2 regions of the Streptomyces sp. WMMC1477 genome follow, and region 1 is predicted to be linked to the other one. Evidence: predicted binding sites of a transcription regulator. Region 1 holds the regulator's gene; the other holds the start of a gene.

Region 1 (3,288 bases):
CGCGCTGCTCGCCCGGGCCGGCATCCACTCCTACCTCGCCGTGCCGCTGATCGCCCGCGGCACGGTCCTCGGCGTCCTCGACCTCAAGCGCGGCCGCAACCCCCTGCCCTTCGACCACGACGACGTGGCCCTGGCCGTCGAGCTGGCCAACCGCGCGGCCGTGTGCATCGACAACGCCCGCTGGTACGAACGGCAGCGCGACACCGCCCTCACCCTGCAGCGCAGCCTGCTCCCGCAGCACCCGCCGCACCTGGTGGGCCTCGACGTCGCCTCCCGCTACCAGCCCGCGGGCTCCGCGAGCGAGGTCGGAGGCGACTGGTTCGACACCCTCCCCCTCACCGGGGGCAAGACGGCGCTCATCGTGGGCGACGTCATGGGCAGCGGCATCAACGCCGCGACGACGATGGGACGGCTGCGTACCGCCACGCAGACCCTCGCCGAGCTGGACCTCGACCCCGCGGACCTGCTGCGGCACCTGGACAAGATCACCGCGGGGATCGACAACTACATCGCCACCTGCGCCTACGCCCTCTACGACCCGCACCTCGGCGTCGTCTGCCTCGCCAACGCCGGACACCTCCCGCCCGTCCTGGTCCGGCAGGGCAAGGCGCCCGAGCTGCTGGACGTACCCACCGGCGCCCCCCTGGGCGTCGGCGGCGTGGGCGGCGTGAGCTTCCACAGCACGACGGTGCCCCTCAGCCCCGGCGACCGGCTCGTCCTCTACACGGACGGCCTCGTCGAGCGGCGGGACGAGGACATCGACGTGGGGCTGGGGCGGCTGCTGGGGCTCCTCGACGGCCCGCAGCGCGACCTGGAACAGACCTGCGACCGGCTGCTGCGCAACCTGCGCAGCACCGGCCTCCAGGACGACCACGACGACGCCGCCGTCCTCGTCGCCCACGTGCTCGACCCGCGGCGGAACGGCTGAGGACCCGCGCGGGCTGCTCCTCGGCCGGGTCCACTCCTCGGGCGGGGCCTATTCCTTGGGGCGGGGGCGCCAGACGACGAGCGCGCTGGACTGCTGCACGTCCTCGTAGCGCACCAGGTCCCGCCGGTAGGAGGCGTGCACCTGCGCCTCGCGCTGACGCATCGCCACCGCCGCGCCCTCGACGGCCTGCTGGAGCTCCGCGACGCGCGCCTGGAGCGCCGAGACCTGGTTCTCCAGCTCGATGATCCGCTTGATGCCGGCGAGGTTGATGCCCTCCACCTGGCTGAGCCGCTGCACCTCGCGCAGCAGTTCGATGTCCCGCGCCGAGTAGCGCCGGCCGCGCCCGGGCGTGCGGTCCGGCGAGACCAGCCCCAGGCGGTCGTACTGGCGCAGGGTCTGCGGGTGCAGCCCCGAGAGCTGGGCGGCGACCGAGATGACGTAGACCGGCGACTCGTCGGTCAGTTCATACGGGGGACCACCCCCGCGGAAGCGCGAAGCGGGGTTGCTCCTGCGTGCACCTCGGCCGTCCACCTCATTCTCCCTTCGCGGCCTCGAACAGCGCGGCCCGCGGGTCCTCGCCCTCCGTCGCGGCGCGGTAGGACTCCAGGGCCTCCCTGGCCTTCTTTCCCAGCTCCCTCGGTACCGTCACCTCCACCGTGACGAGAAGGTCCCCGCGGGTGCCGTCCTTGCGCACGGCCCCCTTGCCCCGGGCCCGCATCGTGCGCCCGCCGGGCGTACCGGCCGGGAGCTTGAGCGTCACCGGCGGGCCGCCGAGCGTGGGCACGCTGATCTCCGCACCCAGCGCCGCCTCCGCGAAGGTCACGGGCACGGTGACCGTCAGGTTGTCGCCGCGCCGCCCGAAGACGGGGTGCGCGTCCACGTGGACGACGACGTAGAGGTCGCCGTGGGGTCCGCCGCGCTCCCCGGGGGCGCCCTTGCCGCGCAGCCGGATGCGCTGCCCGTCCGAGACGCCCGCCGGAATGCGCACCTGCATGGTGCGGGAGCTGGTGGCCCGGCCGCTGCCCCGGCAGACCTCGCACGGGTCCTCGGCGATCAGGCCGCGGCCCTTGCAGTCCAGGCACGGGTCGGTCAGCGAGAAGCCGCCACCGCCGCCCCGGCTGACCTGCCCCGTCCCGACGCACGTCGGGCACACGCGCGGCGTGCCGTTCTTGTCCCCGGTGCCCGAACAGGCCTTGCAGGCGGCACTGCTGGACATCCGCAGCGGCACCGTGGCGCCGTCCACGGCCTCGGTGAAGCTGAGCGTCACCTCGGACTCGATGTCCTGGCCGCGCCGCGGCTGCGTCCGGGTACCGGCGCCGCCGCGGTTGAACAGGCCGCCGAAGACGTCGCCCAGGCCGCCGCCGAAGCCGCCGCCGGGGCTGCCGCCGCCCTGGGTGCCGCCGAAGAGGTCACCCAGGTCGAAGTTGAAGGAGCCGCCCCCGGCGCCGGGCCCGGGACGGAACCCGCCGGAGCCGAGCAGCGCGCGCGCCTCGTCGTACTCCTTGCGGGACTCGGCGTCGGACAGGACCTCGTTGGCCTCGCCGACCTCCTTGAACCGCTCCTCGGCGCGGGCGTCGCCCTTGTTGGCGTCCGGGTGGTACTCGCGGGCGAGCTTGCGGTACGCCTTCTTGATCTCCGCCTCGGTGGCGTCCTTGGGGACACCGAGAACCTTGTACAGGTCCTTCTCCAGCACTTCCCTGCTGAGGTTCATCCGCGGCGTCCCTCCTTCCCTCGTCCTGCGACGTCCCGGGCGGGCCACTCGCCGCGGCCCGCCCGGAGGCGCCCGTCCCCGTCAGCCCTCGTCCGGGCCACCGTTCTCCTTCTCCGCGGCCTGCGGCTCGTCGCCACCCTGCGCCGCCGGCTCCTCGCCGGAGGCGCCGGAGGTGCTTCCCGGCTGCGGCTCGGCGACACCGACCCGCGCGGGGCGGATGGTGCGCTCGCCGATGCGGTAGCCCGGCTGCAGGATCTGCACGCACGTCGTCTCGTTGACGTCGGGCGAGTAGGAGTGCATCAGGGCCTCGTGCACCGTCGGGTCGAAGGGCTCGCCCTCCTTGCCGAACTGCTGCAGCCCCATCTTGGCCGCCACCGTCTCCAGCGACTCGGCCACCGACTTGAAGCCGCCGACCAGCTCGCCGTGGTCCCGCGCGCGCCCGATGTCGTCGAGCACGGGCAGGAGTTCCGTGAGCAGGTTGGCGACCGCGATCTCCTTGACGGCGACGCGGTCCCGCTCCACGCGGCGGCGGTAGTTGGCGAACTCCGCCTGCAGCCGCTGCAGGTCCTGGGTGCGCTCGTTGAGCGCGGTCCGGGCCTGGTCGAGCTGCGCGGTGAGCGCCACTTCCTGAAGCTCCTTCGAGTCCCCG
Region 2 (3,288 bases), 1.6 Mb from region 1:
TTGATGTGCGAGTCGACGGTGCGGGTGCCGGAGGCGTCCGTCCAGTCCCAGACCTCCGCGAGGAGCTGCTCCCGGGAGAGGACGGCGCGCGGCGAGTTCGCCAGGCACACCAGCAGGTCGAACTCCGTCGGCGTGAGGTGCACGTCCTCGCCGGTCACGCGGACCCGGCGCTGGGCGTGGTCGATCTCCAGTTCGCCCAGCCGCAGCGAGCCCGCGGGCGGCACCGAGGCGGCCTGGGCGGCCCGCTCCACGCGGCGCAGCAGCACGTGCACCCGCGCCGCCAGCTCCCGCATCGAGAACGGCTTCGTCATGTAGTCGTCGGCGCCCACGCCGAGGCCCACGAGCATGTCCGTCTCGTCGTCCCGCGCGGTCAGCATGAGCACCGGCACCGGTCGTCTGGCCTGGACCCGACGGCACACCTCGAGGCCGTCGTAGCCGGGCAGCATGACGTCCAGGACCAGCAGCTCCGGGCCCCAGCTCTCGGCCGCCGCCACCGCGGCCGGCCCGTCGGCCGCCGTCTGCACGGCGAACCCCTCCGCGCGCAGCCGGGCGGCGACCGCCTCCACGATGGTCGGATCGTCCTCGACCACCAGGATGCGGCGCTGCGCGCCGGGCGTGGCCGCCGCTCCCGCACCGGCCTGGCCGTGCCCCGTGTTCGTGTGCTCCATCTGCCCCGCCTGCCTGTGCCATACCGAGGTGTGTGGCAGAAGCGTACGGGTGCCGCGCCGCACCGGGCCATGCCGGGCCCACCCGCCCGGTTCCCGGCCATGACATGCGCTCACGGCCGGTTGACAGGTGTGGCGCCGACCACTGACATTGACCGAGGACCGGGACGTTGGGCGGGCCCGGCCGCTTGAGCACGTGCCCGCAGAGGGAAGGAGCCCGGTCGATGCGGACCACAGTACGGGCGGCGTCACGCGTCCGGGCCGCGGCCGGCGAGGGTGCCCCCGCCCCGCAGCCCCCCTCGGCCGGGCGGGCGGGCCGCCCCACGGGCGCCCCCGGGCCGTCCGGTGCGGACCGGGCGGGCACCCCGCCGAGGCCGCCGCACCTGCCCCCGCACCGCCACCTGGCCCGGCTCCTGCCGGACCCCAAGGGCACCCCGTTCACGTTCTGCTACCTGCTGCTCCTGATCGGGACGACGCTGCTCACGGAGTTCGGCGACCCGGAGGTCGTCGGCCGCTGGCTGGCCGGCTCCAGCACCGACGTCGAGCACCTGGCCAAGGAGCCGCTGTTCGTGCTCTTCGCGAGCGCGCTGTTCTACAACGGGCCGCTGCTGGCGCCGATCGCCTTCGGCTTCGTCTTCGCCCTGACGGGGCTGGAGCGCCGTGTCGGCGGCTGGCGGACGGCGGCCGTCTTCATCGCCGGGCACGTCCTGGCCACGCTGGCCACCCAGCTCACCGTCGCGGTGGCCGTCGCGCTCGACCACCTGCCGCGCTCCTCCCTCACCCGGCTGGACTACGGCATCAGCTGCGGTGTCCTGGCCTGCGCGGGCGCCCTCGCGGGCGTGCTCTACGTCACCTGGCTGCGCTGGCTGCTGCTCGCCGGGCTCACCACCGTCGTCATCGCCGACCTCGTCACCCTGACGGACCCGGTCACCGACTGGAGCCATCTGCTGGCGCTCCTGACCGGCATCGCGCTGTGGCCCCTCCTGCGCCGCTACCAGCGCCAGGGATCGGCCGCGCGCCGGTCCGGCGGCGGCTCGGCCGCGTAGCGGCCCCGCCGCGCCTCGGAGGTCCCGCGCCGGAGGCGCAGGGCCGGCAGGGCCAGCCCCCGGCACCGGAGTCGGTGCGCACCCCGGGGTGCCCCCGCGGGCGCGTCGCCGGCCACGGGTGCCCTGGGGCCGGTCGCGCGGTTCCCCGCGCCGCTTCGGGGCGAGACCTCCCCGTCCGCTCCTGGCGAACGTCGTCCGGGCCGGGGAACACTTCGGGCGCCCGCGGCATTGACCCCGGCACACGTGAGCCGTCAAGGCTCAACTTGCTTGCCGAGGGAAAGGTCATGGCTGTGTCACAGGAGACCCTCACCCTGCCCGTGGTGCCGCTCGACGACGACGTGGTCCTGCCCGGCATGGTCGTCCCGCTGGACCTGACGGAGCCCGAGGTCCGCGCGGCCGTCGAGGCCGCCCGGGCGGCGGCACCGGCGGGGGAGAAGCCCCGCGTGCTGCTCGTCCCGCGGATGGACGGGACGTACGCGGCGGTCGGCGTCCTCGGCCGGGTCGAACAGGTCGGACGGCTCGCCGACGGCGACCCCGGCGCCCTGATCCGCGGCCTGCGCCGCGTCCGCATCGGCGCCGGCACCAGCGGCCCCGGCGCCGCCCTGTGGGTGGACGGCACCCGGATCGACGAGCACGTGCCGGACCCGCTGCCGGGGGCCGTCGCGGAGCTGGCCGAGAAGTACAGGGCCCTCACCACCTCCTGGCTGCGCAAGCGCGGCGCCTGGCAGGTCGTGGACCGGGTGCAGCAGATCGAGGACGTCGCCGCCCTCGCCGACAACGCGGGCTACTCGCCGTTCCTCAGCGTGGAGCAGCGCGTCGAACTGCTGCAGACCACGGACCCGGCCGCCCGGCTGAAGCTCGCCGTCACCTGGCTGAGCGAGCACCTCGCCGAGGAGGAGGTCGCCGAGTCCATCGCCAAGGACGTGCAGGACGGCGTGGACCGCCAGCAGCGGGAGTTCCTCCTGCGGCGCCAGCTGGAGGCCGTCCGCAAGGAGCTGGCCGGGCTCACCGGGGACGACGAGGACCCGGGCGAGGACTACCGGGCCCGCATCGAGGCGGCGCACCTCCCCGAGGACGTGCGCAAGGCCGCCCTGAAGGAGGCCGACCGGCTGGAGCGCGCCTCGGACCAGAGCCCGGAGAGCGGCTGGATCCGCACCTGGCTCGACACCGTCCTCGAACTGCCGTGGAACGAGCGCACCGAGGACGCCTACGACATCCCCGGCGCCCGGGCCGTGCTCGACGCCGACCACGCCGGGCTGGACGACGTCAAGGAGCGCATCACCGAGTACCTGGCCGTCCGTAAGCGCCGGGCCGGGCGGTGCGGGACCGACGACACGGACCGCGCCGCGGCCCCCCGGCACTCCGGCGGAGCCGTACTCGCGCTCCTCGGCCCTCCGGGGGTCGGCAAGACGTCGCTGGGGGCCTCGGTCGCCCGGGCCATGGGCCGCAGCTTCGTCCGCGTCGCACTCGGCGGCGTCCGGGACGAGGCGGAGATCCGCGGTCACCGGCGCACCTACGTCGGCGCCCTGCCCGGCCGCATCGTGCGGGCCGTCAAGGAGGCGGGGACGATGAATCCG

The links. The regulator HspR, encoded in region 1, represses chaperone genes until heat shock. The targets are predictions, from matches to a motif close to TTGAGNNNNNNNNNCTCAA.
Region 2: the regulator HspR is predicted to act here: its motif matches at 1,955-1,973, upstream of lon (endopeptidase La).

What each region holds. Positions count from the first base shown of each region.
Region 1 is NZ_JAPZBD010000003.1:2,513,505-2,516,792, forward strand. It holds gene O7609_RS11610 (SpoIIE family protein phosphatase) at 1-928, shown strand, start outside; gene O7609_RS11615 (heat shock protein transcriptional repressor HspR) at 977-1,459, opposite strand; gene dnaJ (molecular chaperone DnaJ) at 1,461-2,639, opposite strand; gene grpE (nucleotide exchange factor GrpE) at 2,721-3,288, opposite strand, start outside.
Region 2 is NZ_JAPZBD010000003.1:4,129,545-4,132,832, forward strand. It holds gene O7609_RS18555 (response regulator transcription factor) at 1-668, opposite strand, end outside; gene O7609_RS18560 (rhomboid-like protein) at 890-1,711, shown strand; gene lon (endopeptidase La) at 1,996-3,288, shown strand, end outside.